DNA from 2 places in the Paenibacillus vulneris genome. Region 1 is predicted to be linked to the other one. Evidence: a T-box and tRNA genes for the amino acid it is inferred to sense, from the RefSeq annotation. Region 1 holds a T-box; the other holds one or more tRNA genes.
The links. The T-box of region 1 lies ahead of metG (methionine--tRNA ligase). A T-box ahead of a tRNA ligase gene usually reads a tRNA of that ligase, here a tRNA-Met.
Positions count from the first base shown of each region.

Region 2: it has a tRNA-Met gene. The T-box ahead of metG (methionine--tRNA ligase) is inferred to sense a tRNA for this amino acid. The anticodon was not compared.

Region 1 covers NZ_BAABJG010000002.1:69,440-76,632, forward strand. The annotation lists gene ABEA66_RS00795 (ABC transporter permease) at 1-233, shown strand, start outside; gene ABEA66_RS00800 (ABC transporter permease) at 238-1,023, shown strand; gene metG (methionine--tRNA ligase) at 1,138-2,775, opposite strand; T-box leader at 2,827-3,117, opposite strand; gene ABEA66_RS00810 (hypothetical protein) at 3,349-4,029, shown strand; gene ABEA66_RS00815 (serine hydrolase domain-containing protein) at 4,182-5,477, shown strand; gene bcp (thioredoxin-dependent thiol peroxidase) at 5,544-6,014, shown strand; gene ABEA66_RS00825 (polysaccharide deacetylase family protein) at 6,220-7,193, shown strand, end outside.
Region 2 covers NZ_BAABJG010000037.1:20,449-27,641, reverse strand. The annotation lists gene yabP (sporulation protein YabP) at 1-180, shown strand, start outside; gene yabQ (spore cortex biosynthesis protein YabQ) at 177-746, shown strand; gene ABEA66_RS28515 (FtsB family cell division protein) at 769-1,107, shown strand; gene ABEA66_RS28510 (S1 domain-containing RNA-binding protein) at 1,322-1,846, shown strand; tRNA gene ABEA66_RS28505 (tRNA-Met) at 2,085-2,158, shown strand; gene spoIIE (stage II sporulation protein E) at 2,804-5,248, shown strand; gene ABEA66_RS28495 (vWA domain-containing protein) at 5,391-6,164, shown strand; gene ABEA66_RS28490 (protein kinase domain-containing protein) at 6,148-7,059, shown strand; gene tilS (tRNA lysidine(34) synthetase TilS) at 7,077-7,193, shown strand, end outside.

The DNA.
Region 1 (7,193 bases):
CCGGGCTGGTCGTTCCGGTTTCGTTCTTCCCGGGGTGGGCGGAAGGGCTGTTGAAGCTGCTGCCTTTTCAAGCAATTACTTATTTGCCCGGAGCCGTGTTCACAGGCAAAGTAACCGGTAGTGCCGTATATGAAGTGCTGGGCGTACAGCTTTTGTGGTTTGTGCTGCTCATCGTGCCTCTGGTTATTTTATGGCGCGGGGCGCGGGCACGGCTGTTCGTGCAGGGAGGTTGAGACGATGTTTTATGCCGGCTTGCTTATCGACTACTTGAAAAATTACATGAAAACAAGAATGGAGTACCGCTCCGACTTCTGGATTGAAGTGCTGTCCGATCTGATGTTCAACGGGCTGAACTTGTTTTTTATCCTGGTTGTATTCCAGCATACGCAGCTCATCGGGGATTGGAACGAGCAGCAAATCTTGTTTATCTACGGTTACTTTATGGTGCCATACGGTATTTTTATAACCTTTTTTAATTTGTGGAACTTTAGTGAGCGATACATTGTGAAGGGGGAGATGGACCGCATCCTGACGCGGCCCGCCTATAACCTGGTTCAGCTGATGCTGGAGAATATGGACCCTTCCTCGCTGTTCAGCGCACTCACCGGTTTTCTCATTATGGTATATTCCTGGTCGCATCTGGGTCTGGGATTGGCTTGGTACGATCCGTTCATCTTCGTGCTGCTGGTTGCCGGCTCGATCATGATCTACGGCGGCATCTATGTTTTCTTCACGTCGCTGTCGTTTTTCTCGGACTCCCCGACAGGCATATTGCCTTTATTGTGGAATATCCAGAACTATGGCCGCTATCCGATGACGATTTATAACAAGCTCATCGGCTTGCTGCTGACGTGGATTCTTCCATTCGGCTTCGTCGGCTTTTATCCTGCAGCGTATTTTCTGGACCGGGCCCATTGGGGGACCTTCGCGCTGCTCACGCCGGTTGTCGGAGCGGTGTTCCTGACGATCGCCCTGCTCATTTGGAACTATGGCGTCAAGCGGTACCGCGGCGCAGGTTCCTAAATCTCCACTAAAGAGGCTGATACGACGCAACTTCTGAACTTAGGTTTTCAACCGCGGCATCCTGTAGAGGATGAGCGGTTACCGGTTCGGCTGAGCGTACGTTCAGCCTCTTTGTTATGCATCAGGAAGGCGGCCGCTCTGTAATCGCTCCATTTCCTCATCGATCCGGCTGGTCTCGATTCTTTCGAATAACGCCTCAGGCGATTGCAGCCGGGTACCGGATGGAGCCTCGAAATAGCTCCAGGAAGGCTCCTTGATGGCAAGGAACGAACGGATGCTGCTGCAGGAGAACGGCAGAAAGGGTGCAAGCAAGCTCGACAGGTTGGCGATGATCTGTACGCAGGTGTATAAGGTATTCACTCCGGCAGCGGGAGCTTCTATGACTTGAAGCCAGGGCCTCTGCTCATCGAAATATTTGTTGGCGCTGCGGACAAAGGCAAAGAGGTTCTCAAGCGCCGCTTTGCACTTCCCGGCCTCAAGCAGAGCTCCGGTTTGCGCATATAATGCCTCCAGCCGCACGCGAACCGTCTCATCCATTTGCCCATCAGGCACCTCTCTATGAAAGGATTTCATCAGGAACATGAGATTGCGATGGACGAAGTTGCCGAAAGCGCCCAGAAGCTCACCATTGTGGCTGTGAATGAAGGCGTTCCATGAAAAATCCGTATCACGCTGCTCCGGCCCATTCACCGTCAAGAAATATCGTAAGGAATCCGGATGGTACCGTTCGAGCATATAGGGCAGCCAGACGGCCCAGTTGCGGCTCGTGGAGAACTTCCTGCCTTCCAGCGTTAAATATTCGCTCGACAGGATGCGGTCGGGAAGATGCAGAGGGCCTGCACCGAGCAGGATCGCAGGAAGAATCAAGGAATGGAAAGGGACGTTATCCTTCCCGTGCACATAATAAGCCGTCGCTTGCTCCGACCAGAACGGCTCCCAGTCCGAATTCGTCTCTGCCGCCCACTGCATGCTGGCTGACAAGTAGCCGCTGACGGCTTCGATCCATACATAAATTTTTTTACCCTCGAAGCCTTCGAGAGGAACATCGATCCCCCATGCCAAGTCGCGGGTCGCTGCGCGGTCGTGCAGACCTTCCTCCAAGTACCGCTTCGTCAGCTGAACGGCGTTGTCTCGCCAGCCTGTGCTTTGTTCCACATAGGCTTGCAGCTGCTCCTGTAGCTTGGATAACGCGAGAAAATAATGATCCGTATGCTTTACGTCCGGTGACTGCTTACATAGCTTGCACTTCGGTTCGCGAAGCTCCAGCGGGTCAAGCAGGGCGGAGCAGGCATCGCATTGATCTCCCCTCGCCTGGCTTCCGCAGTGCGGACAAAGCCCTTCCACATAGCGGTCTGGCAAAAATTGCTCGCATCCCGGACAGTACGTTTGTTCTACCGCTTGCTTATACAGATACCCTCGCTCCAACAGCTTCAAGAACAGCTCTTGCACCACCTTGTGATGAAACGGATGGTCGGTCCGTGTGTAAAGGTCGTAGGAAAAACCAAGCTTTCGGAAGCACTCCGTGAACTCCTCGTGGAACCGGTCCGTTATGGTTGACGGCTCAACCCCTTCCTGGCCAGCCCGGATGGATATAGGTGCTCCATGACAGTCACTGCCCGACACGTAGAGCACTCTTTCTCCTTTTTGTCTGAAATAGCGGGCCAAAATATCTCCCGGCAGCAAGCTTGCCACTCTCCCCAAGTGCAAAGAACCGTTCGCATACGGCCAAGCGCCTCCAATAAAAATAGTCATGAATTTATTCCTCCCTAATAGTAGTTGAATAACAAAAAAACTCCCGTCCCCAAAAAGGACGAGAGCTATCTACTCACGTGTTACCACCTCAATTTATCCGCGCCTCACAGCAAGCGGACCTCTTCAGGTACGGCACCTTAACTTAAGGTGATTATACCCTAGCGCTTTAACGGGCGCCCCCGGTGCAGCCTACTTCCATCCAGCTTGAAGTTCAAGCGGAACGGATTTCGATGCACGGCTCAGAGACCATGTTCGTCGGATGCTTCTTTACTCCTTTTCAGCTGCCGGAGCTCTCTGTTCAAAGAAGGGAATCCCACTACTCTTTCTCTTCGCTGCCTTTGTCGTATTCCTTTGATGAACCATTATATCCAGAAATTCGCTTTTTATCAATGGGCTGTCGGATAAATTCATCTCATCTCGCAAGCCGTAATGGGAATTTTAAGCAAACTTTAAGCTGGCATTCATGTTGGCGTAAAAGTTAGTTCATAACTGGGCTCTATAATGATCCTTGTAAGAGAAAGTCAGCTTTCACAAATAAAGAGAAGCATTTCTACGGATAAGGTGGAGAGAACGATGAAATCCATGAAACAAAAAATGATGGCGGGAACGGTAGCCGCAGCTTTGCTTATTACCGGATTCGGCGGAATGATCACCCATCCGGCTTATGCCGACGATGACAGCGATTCCGATACGGTCATTACGGCTCCGGTTAATACCTCTGTGCCGCTGTCCAAGCGCGTCAATCTGGAGTTGAATCTCATCGTCGTTAAGGCGTCGGGGATTCTGGACATGGATTATGAAGACTTGAACGAGGCGCTCAAGGATGGCAAATCGCTGGCGAGTGTTGCGACAGAGCAAGGGAAAAGCCCTGAGGAATTAATAAGCAAGCTGAAGGAAGAGACGTCAGGCATTATTAACAATGCACTGGCAAGCAGCCAGATTACCCAGGAGGAAGCCGATTCACTGAACAAGAAGGCGGCTCAGCAGATTCAGAAAATTGTCAATGAAGCAGGCTACCAGGCCAAAGAGCATACGGAAAAAACGAAGCTGCCGGTAAAGTTGGGGAAATCCTTGAAGGCTGAGCAATTGGCCGAAGCACTGGGAATAACCAAGCAGGAGCTCAAAAAGGAGCTGAAGGACGGCAAAAGCCTTTCGGAGATTGCCTCCGGCAAGGGGATAACGGACGAACAGCTTATAGCCAAGCTGAAGGATGAACTGACTCCGTCTCTTCAAAGCCTTATTACAAAAAAATAACCATACAGCATCAGGCCGCTCGTGAAAAAATGGGGGGCCTATTGCCTTATTTGCCCGGAAAAAGGGCGGAAGCGCTGCTGCCACATAAAAGAGAGAATGGCTACAGATGCTACATTTAATCGGATTTATCCATAGGATTTGGAGGGGAATTCATGCTAAAAAGAAACAAGAAAAAAAATAAATCCCAGCAACAAGCCAAAGCAAAAGCGAAAGCAATGCAAGGTCATTCGGCTTCGAAATTTTTATTATCCAATATGCTTGCCGCAACTCCATCGTCGGGCAAAGGGAATGCTCCTTATGTAACGAAGGCTTCCAAGGAGAGCATTCCTTACTCACAGGAAGGAATTATTGAACATATACGCAAAGAGAAGCAGCTTGATTATTGGCCGACAGAAGAATGGAGATCGGCCGCGCCCGAAGAGCTGGGGCTCGATTCAGCCGCTCTTGCGCAGATGGTCGAAGAATTTAAGGACGAGCAGATTGACGGATTCGTTCTGGTTCGTAACGGCTATTTGGCGGCTGAGGGGTATAACCGTGACTGGGACGCAGATCAACGCCATCCGATGTTCTCGGTTACGAAAAGCGTTACATCCGCACTGATCGGTATGGCGGTAGATCAAGGTACATTAAGAGAGGACCAGACCTTACAGGAGCTGGTTCCCGAAATGCCTCTCGATCCGTTGAAATCGAAAATTACTATCGGGCAGCTGCTCTCCATGACATCGGGTATTGACTGGGACAACAGGCAGGAGCGTTCTTCTTACGAAATGGACCATTCGCCGGACTGGGGCCGGTATATTCTGGAGCGGCCCATGGCGGCCAAACCGGGCACCATGTTCAGATACAGCAACGGAAATGCCCATCTGCTGTCCGTTCTTGCACAGAAATCGACTGGTATTCCGCTCAGCGTACTGGCCAAAATCAACATATTTGATCCTATGGGCATTACGAACGTATCCTGGGGGCAGGATCCGCAGGGCAATCTTATAGGGGCCTGGGGACTCCATATGACCTGCAGGGATATGGCCAAATTCGGACTCATGTACCTGCATCATGGCAGATGGGAGAATTATCAGATTGTGAGTGGAGAATGGGTGGAAGCATCCGTCCTGCAGCAGGCGGCCGAAATGTATGATGACGGTACGGAGGGCGGCTTTGGGTACTTATGGTGGCTGAAGGCTATCGTCGTTCCCGGGGAGACACCGGTTCATCACGACGTATTCTATGCGGCAGGCTCGGGCGGACAACGAATTTTCGTCGTCCCTGACATGGAAATGATCATGGCTATTACAGCATCCAATCATGAGGATGATTTCATGCCGGAGCGAATGCTTATCCAAGCTATCGCCGCTGTCCGGTCCGACCAGCCGATAGAGTCGAACGATGCAGGCTTGGCTAAGCTGAAGGCCTCCTTACAAGCATTCAAGGAAACATCGTCTGTGCGCTGAGCGGTTTGTGAAAAATCCTTAATAGCGGTATACTCGACGTGACATACGCTACAAAGGAGAATACTTATGACATTGGAATGCGGACAGCAAGCGCCAGATTTTGAGCTGCCTTCCTCCAGCGGACAGCCTGTCAAGCTATCCGATTTTCGGGGAAAGCATGTATTGCTTTACTTTTATCCGAAGGATATGACGCCGACCTGCACCACGCAGGCTTGCGATTTGCGGGACCGTGCGGATTTGTTCGAGGAACAGAACACGGTGATTATAGGGATCAGTCCGGATCCGGTGAACCGGCATACCAAGTTCATCGAAAAGTACGGCCTGCCGTTCCTGCTGCTATCGGACGAGGATCACCGGGTTGCCGAGCTGTACGAGGTTTGGCAGCTGAAAACCTTATACGGCAAACAATATATGGGTGTGGAGCGGTCCACATTTATAATCGATAAAGACGGAATCTTGGTAAAGCAGTGGCGTAAGGTAAGAATCAAGCATCATGTCGAGGAAGCGCTGGAATTTATCAAGAATAACTTGTCATGATAGTTTCGGAGCGGTCTGGCGGCTTCTATGAGAATGTCCTTTTCTATGAAACATGAAACAAGCGTAACTCCTAAGAGCAGCTGCCTGTCCCGGGCAAGGCTGCTCTTTTTTTACCACATAAATAACAATTATTGAGGCATATGATGCAGAGGTCTCCCATATAGTCTAGTAAGTCAAATTAATAGATTATGCGGAGGGATCCACCATGTTCAACTCGTTGCGAGCTTTTTTTATTCGCGGAGCCGGCTTTCTGCTGGCCATCATGCTGCTTAGTTCTCTAGTGTTATTTCCGGTTCCCGAAGCATCAGCTTATGCGGCGGATAGCGATGAAGGAAGCTTAGGCGCCCACGCTCTGTATAATGAACTCAAGTCCGGCAAAATGGTATGGAAGGATAAAGAATACGTATCGCCGGAGCAGCCCACGGTTTATTTGACTTTTGATGACGGACCTAGCCCCTTGACGGGCAAAGTATTGGACATTTTGAAGAAAGAAGATGTGAAGGCCACCTTCTTCGTGTTGGGAGGCGAGGCAAAGTCGCATCCGGATTTGGTCCGCAGAGCCTTGGAGGAAGGGCATGCCATTGGCAATCATACATACAATCATGTATATAAAGAGCTGTATTCCGGGGTTGAGAACTTCTGGAAGCAAATTCAGCGGACTGAGGATATATTGAACGAGCAGGTCGGCATAAGGCCGAGGCTGGTAAGGGCGCCGGGAGGCACCTACAGCAATTTTGACGCGTTTTACTTTTATTATTTGGACCAGGCGGGGTATGAAATATATGACTGGAACATCGATAGCGGGGATTCGGCTAGACCGGGTGTTTCGGCCAGCGAAATTGTGCAGACGGTTAAGAAAGGGCCGTTCAAGAATGAGGTCATTCTATTGATGCATGACGGTACCGGGCATGAGCAGACCGTCAAGGCGCTGCCGGACATTATCAGGCTGTTTAAGGATAAAGGCTATGCTTTTGCATCGTTAACTCCCCAGGTACCGCCCATACATTTCCCGATCGGCAAGCTGAAATGGAACCGCAGCACCTCCGAATCGACGCATCAAACGCTTGCGGCTGAAGCTGCGGAGCATCTGGCCGCTATTGAGGAGCGTCATGAAAGCGCGGACCCGGGTCCAGAACCAATCCCGTTGGAAATCGCGTTGGGCGATAATATCCTGCATCT
Region 2 (7,193 bases), on a different contig from region 1:
GAATTTTTGCTGGAAACCGAGTTTGGCTATCTTATGATTAAGGGGCAGAACCTGCATATCAAAAACTTGAGTTTGGAGCAGGGATTGGTTGCGATTGAAGGTTTGGTGAACGAGCTGGCCTATTTGGACACAAACTCCCAAGGTAAGCCCAAGGGATTTTTCGGTAAGCTGTTTAAGTGACCCTTCAGGTTCAATTCGTCACGATGGGTATGATGCTTCTTGGGGGACTTTCGCTAGGCGGACTTTTCGATCTGTATCGGGTGCTGGCCGGCCAGCTTCGAGCGCCCCGGTATGCCTATTACCTCCTTGACATCTTCTTTTGGTGCATCGGGACGCTCCTTATTTTCAAGCTGCTCTACATGAGCAATTTGGGACAAGTGCGGATGTTTATTTTTATCGGCTTGCTTGTTGGGGTGGGGATTTACTTTCTGCTGTTTAGCCGAACGGTGATTCGTGTCATTATGTGGATGATCCGATTGGTTCAGGCAACGATCCGTTTGGGAATACGGCTGTTCCGGGTATTTATTATCATTCCGTCGATTTGGCTATATAGGGCTACTGTCGTGTTTTTAGGATTTTTACTGGCCATAGCTATTTTCCTGTATAAAGTTATGCTACAATTACTCTATCCTATGTGGAAATTGCTGCTATGGCTCGTGAGGCCGCTCGGCAAGTGGTTCCGTATGCCTACATGGGTAAACCAAGCAGGTCGAAGCATTGCGTCATTCTTTCGTCGCTTTTTTTGACCGGATAAGGAGGATTGCACAGTTGACGCGAGCAGTTCCGGCAGTAAGCAAAGAGACAAAACCGAAACCGAATAACAAAGGCTCTTTTCGGAGACGCCGGTTAGTCCTCATTATTTTTGCATGCTTTATGAGCTGGGCTGGTGTAACTCTGTGGAATCAGATCGATAAGCTAAAGGACCGCAGCGAGAAAGTGATTGCTCTGGAGCAGAAGAAGAAGGAAACCGAGCAGGTGAACCAGGACAGCAAGCGGGAGATAGCAAGATTGAACGATCCTGAATATTTGGAACAAAAAATTAGAAAAGAGCTGCACTACGTGAAGCAGGGAGAAACTCTCTTTTATGTCCCGAAGGAACAAAAGTAAACAAGTGTCATAATCCTTCTGTTGACCGTATTGCGGCCAGTACGTTATAATCTGCATTGTCAGGGTTTTTGTTACCATCGTAAGAATGGTCTCGTTATCTTTTTACGGGCTGTATCTTATTGGCAATAAGGCCTACCTCTAAGCGCGGTCGCTCATCTTCGAAAGGCCTCGATAGAGGTTTTCTCAATTATTTAAGGGAGGAACATTTTACTTTATGGCAATTGAAGTGGGCAGCAAGCTGGAAGGAAAAGTAACGGGCATTACTCACTTTGGGGCGTTTGTAGAGCTGCCTGAGGGCGGTACCGGCCTTGTGCACATCTCGGAGATAGCAGACAACTATGTTAAAGATGTTAATGATCATCTGAAGTTGAATGACATGGTTACCGTCAAAGTGATTAATGTGGACAAAGACGGCAAAATCGGGTTATCGATTAAGCAAGCCGTAGATAAACCGGTAGAAACAGCGAGGCCCGCTCGTTTTGAAAGACCTAGTGGCGGTTCCAGTGGCGGCGGCAATTTTGGCGGCGGTGATCGTGGAGATCGTGGACCACGAGGCGGTGGCGGCGGTTTTGGTGGCCGTGGAGGCGACCGTGGTGGCCGTGGGGGTAAACCTCCTGCTGGCAAGTTAACATTCGAAGACAAAGTGTCACGCTTTTTGAAAGATAGCGAAGAACGTATTTCGTCCCTGAAGAAGAATACAGAAGGTAAACGTGGAGGCCGAGGAGCACGACGCGATTAATGATACAAAGTAAGCCGTACGGGCATGTGAATGCTTGTACGGTTTTTTTAACTCTATAAGACTTCACGGAAAAAGATCTGAATCAGCATCGAAGCCAAATCCTCACTTTTGTGGGGTTCATTCGGGGCTCCCCGCAAAGTACTTGAATCAGCATCGAAGCTAAAACCCCACTTTGTGGGGTCTAACACCAGCTATCTTGACAAACGCTGCGGCGGTAGTATATAATTCTGATTGTTGTGGCGGTGTAGCTCAGCTGGCTAGAGCGTACGGTTCATACCCGTGAGGTCGGGGGTTCGATCCCCTTCGCCGCTATAGAAGATACAAGAAGACACCCTTTCCGAAATCCGATTTCGGGAAGGGTATTTTTCGTTGTCATGTAGCATTTTGTGGCTCATCCAAAATACCTGAACCAGCTTCGATGCCAATGCCTGCTTTGCGAAGCTATTTTTTTTCAGCAATTTCGTTATTAGCTCCGTGCTCTGGCAGAATTCGTGTCATTCCATGGCAAGTGGTGAGACGTTTCGGGCGAATCTTGACCATGTGACCATTTTAAGCTCAGGGGAGTGGAAAGTTGTGGAATAATATCCCAATCCATGTCGGCCGATGAATCCTGTTTCAGTTGTTTTGTCGTATCGTTAAAGAGCCCCCGGTGAATCGACACCATGTAACGGCAATAGAGGAGGCTTGACCAGTTCATAAGCCGAACGCTTGTTTGGATATGTGATAAATTCCGTACCCTGCCATAGTCCTTCACGGCCGTCTATATAAGGGCTGGCGCCGACTCGGCCCGGCTTCTTTTTTTTGTCGGAAAAAACTTTTGCTCTACCAACTCATTCTGACAAACTTTATAGTAGACTGCCCATATACTAGAACCACTAAATAGTCTATGGGTGGTGTTCAGGAAATATGCAAAGAAAATTAAATGCCGGTCAAGTTGGAATCGTTTGGAGTCGTTGGATGCAATCAGGGAAAAGCCGTATTACCAGCATCGTCGTGGAAAATCGCTTGGTTCAATCCGTCGTTGCCAAAAAATGGTCCATTCTTCTTTTGTTTATGGCATTTTTATTGGGAAGGGCAATGATCCTGGATCAGCTGGCGCCGTTCGCCGTAGCCTTCTTTGCGGTCATGTATTTCTTGCGAAGGGAGCTGCTGTTCTGGGCGGGGACCTTCCTGCTGGCCGGCAGCATCTTCTCGGCTGCTCCTGCACACGCAGGCTATATTGCTGCACAGATGCTCGTCTTTCTTCTCATCCAAAAAGGGGTCGAGAGGTTTGAACGATCCGATATTTCTTATGCACCGGTCATTGTATTTTTCTCCACCTTCTTCGTCCAGCTCTTTGCCAGCTTGGTCAATACGCAGCTGAGTGGTTATGCGTTCTTGATGATTGGAGTGGAGTCGCTGCTCAGCCTCATACTGACGCATATCTTTTTGCAGGCGATTCCGGTGTTTACCTTAACCCGCAAAAATTACAGCTTAAAGAACGAGGAAGTCATATGCCTTATTATTCTTCTCGCTTCCGTGATGACAGGGACTGTGGGCTGGTTGGTGGGGCCGGTTACCGTAGAGCATGTACTGTCACGCTATCTCATATTGCTGTTCGCCCTGGTGGGAGGGGCTCCGTTAGGGGCATCCGTCGGGGTCATTACCGGATTAATCCTTAGTCTTGCCAATACCAATGCCATCTACCAGATGAGTCTTCTTGCTTTTGCCGGTATGCTGGCAGGCTTATTGAAGGAGGGAAACAAACTCGCGGTATCGCTCGGCATGCTGCTGGGCTCATCTATTCTCACGATTTATATCGGGAACCAATCGGAAGTGTTGAATTCAACCTGGGAATCGCTGGCTGCCGTTATTTTATTCATCTTTACACCGAAAGCGGTAATTCAAATGCTGGCCAAATATGTGCCCGGCACTCAGGAAAATTTGAAATCCCAGCATGACTATGCCAAACGGGTGAGAGATGTTACGGCAAGCCGCGTGGAGCAATTCAGCGAGGTGTTCCGCCAGCTGTCGCGCAGCTTCAAGCAAATTACGGCGGATGTGCAGCCGCTTCAGAAGGAGGAGGAGGTCGGGCATTTTATGAATTCGGTCGCTGAGCAGTCCTGCAAGGGCTGCTGGAAGCGAAGCCAATGCTGGGATGATAAATTTTATCAAACCTATAAATTTATGACCGATATGATGACGGAGGTGGAGGTCAGGGGGCCGCTCGCAAGAAAGCATATTTTGCCTCAATGGAAAAAGCACTGCATTAAGCCGGATCAAGTGCTTGAGGTGATGAAGCATCAGTACAGCCTGTACAAGAACGATCAGCATTGGAAAAAACAGATCATGGAGAGCCGCCAGCTGGTGGCGGAGCAGCTATCTGGGGTCTCGCAGGTGATGGAGGACTTGGCCAAGGAAATCAAACGGGAGGGCCAGGAGCTGTTCATGCAGGAGGAACAGATTCGCAGCGCATTGGAGGAGCTGGGGCTATCCATCCACAGCATCGACATTATAAGTCTGGACGAAGGGAACGTGGAAATCGAAATTATCCATCAATTCACGAAAGGATTTGATGAATGCCGCAAAATCATAGCACCATTGCTTTCTGAAATATTAGGAGAGCATATTGCCGTCAAGAATGAACAGGCGCTTGAACGCAAGGAGGGGTACAGCACTGTAGTGTTCGGCTCGGCTAAGGAATATGAAGTCGAGACCGGTATTGCCGGCGCCGCCAAGAACGGCGATTTGCTGTCGGGAGACAGCTTCAGCGCCGTAGAGCTCGGCAACGGGAAGTTTGCCGTCGCTTTAAGCGACGGCATGGGGAATGGTGAACGGGCCCGGGCGGAGAGCAGCGCGGCACTCAGCATATTGCAGCAGCTGCTGCAATCGGGCATGGAGGAGAAGCTTGCGATCAAATCCGTCAATTCCGTTCTGATGCTGCGCTCGTCTGATGAAATGTATGCGACAGTGGATGTTGCACTGATCGATTTATATAATGCGAATACGACCTTCTTGAAGATTGGTTCGACGCCAAGCTTTATTAAGCGCGGCTCGGAGGTATTCCCCATTTCGGCAAATAATTTGCCGGTAGGGATCGTGAACGACATTGATGTCGATCTGGTAAGCCTGCCGCTGCAGCCTGGGGATATTCTGATTATGATGACCGATGGGATTTACGATGCGCCGGGCCATGCTGTCAATAAGGAGCTTTGGATGAAGCGGGTGCTGTCGGAAATCCATACTGATGTTCCGCAGGAGTTTGCGGATATTTTGCTCGAGCGGGTCGTCCGCTACCATCACGGCAATATATATGACGATATGACCGTCGTTGTCGCCCGCGTGGAGAAATACCAGCCGGAATGGGCAACGTTCCGATGGCCCGGGCTGCAGCGGATTGAACGCCCCAAGACGGTCAGTTAACCTATGGACAGGCGCTTTCTTCTCTGACTGAGAGGAAGTGCCTTTTTGCCGCGGCCTGTCGACTTCTCCCTTAAGTTTAGGAATCTCGCAAAATGGAAAAACTAGAGATCATACTATTCGTTATAGGGAGGAAGAGGCATTTATGAAGCAAATTATTTTAATAACGGACGGCTGCTCCAACGTGGGCGTCAGTCCTGTCATTGCCGCCGCACACGCCAAGGCGGAAGGGATTATCGTCAATGTTATCGGTTTGATCGATTCTAGTGAAATCGGGGAGCATGGCATAGAGGAAATCAACGAGACGGCCAGCGCGGGAGGCGGGCTCAGCCGTATAGTGAACGCATCCGAGCTCTCGCAAACGGTTCAAATGATGACGCGTAAAACGGTAGTGCAAACCATTCAGCAGGTGGTTGGGAAAGAGCTTCAGCATATTTTGGGAGACTCCAAGATTGAAAGTCTTCCTCCGGACAAGCGGTCGCAGGTCGTGCAGGTCATGGATGAGCTGTCCGAATCGTCTTCCTTGCAGGTAGCGCTGCTCATCGATACGAGTGCCAGCATGAAGCCCAAGCTGCAGGCGGTGAAAGAAGCGATCTATGATTTGCAGCTAAGCATTCAGGCGCGCAAAGGGGACAGCGAAATGGCCGTCTTTCATTTTCCGGCATCGGTTTCCGGCGAGGATGAGGTCGAAATGGACCTCGGCTGGACGCGGGACCTTGCAAATCTGAACCGTTTGTTTTATAAATTAAACATGAAGGGTACGACCCCGACCGGGCCTGCGCTTCTCAAGGTCATCCAGTTCATGACAGGAGCCGGGGAAGGGCTGCACCGGGATCAAACCTTCGGGCGCGAGGAGCCGTCCGGAACAGCGAGCAAGCATAAAGGCGAGGATGGGATTCTGAGTGACTACGTCGTTTGAGCCGTTCGCGGTTTCCGGAACGGTCGTTATCGGCAAGTGGAATAAGCGGCAATACCGGATCGAGCGCCTGCTGGGCGCAGGGGCCAACGGCAAGGTATATCTGGTCAGGCGGGGCAAACTGCATTACGCGATGAAGACCGGCTTTGACGCTGTGGATCACCAGTCGGAGGTCAACGCGCTGAAGGCATTGTCGCGGTCGAATACATCGTTTCGGCAATATTTGCTCGACGTGGATGATTATCAACGGGACGGCCAGGATATTCCGTTCTATGTCATGCCTTATTTCAAGGGATCATCCATCGGCGATTTTATGAAGCTTAACGGCCGGGATTGGATTTATCTGATAGGCTTGAACCTGCTGCGCAAATTGGTAGAGCTGCATAAGGAAGATTACATATTCGGCGATATCAAGATGGAGAACCTTATCGTCTCGGGATACGGTGACGTTGATTTGATCGATTTTGGCGGAGTTACCCCCAAGGGGAATGCCGTCAAGCAGTTTACAGAGGTGTACGACCGCGGGTTCTGGGGAGCTGGAAGCCGCACTGCGGATGAGGCATACGATTTGTTTGCCTTTGCGGTGCTCCTGATCAGCAGCACCGATGCCGAGCGCCGGCTTGCGGGAATCAAGCAGGTGCTGCCGCAAAACCGGAATGCGGACATGCTGCTCGACATGCTGCAATCGAACAAAGCCTTAAGCCAGGCTGCCCCTGTGCTGCGCAAGATGCTGCTCGGGAAATATTCGACATCGAAGCAGGCTTTGGCGGATTGGCGGAGGCAGAGCTACCCGAGACCGGCCAAATCTCCGCGTTCTACAGGGGGAACCTGGCTCAAAGTTTGCTTCGCGGCTTCGCTCGTGGTCTTCGGCTTGACGGTTTATATGTATTGGTCGTGAGGAAGCATAACGGCCGTATGAAAGGATTTATGGCGATGGATCTGGTATCAAGGATTGAGAGGCAATTGAAAGACGAACAGCTGCTTTGCCGAGGGGACAGTATCGTTGCTGCGGTATCGGGGGGACCTGATTCC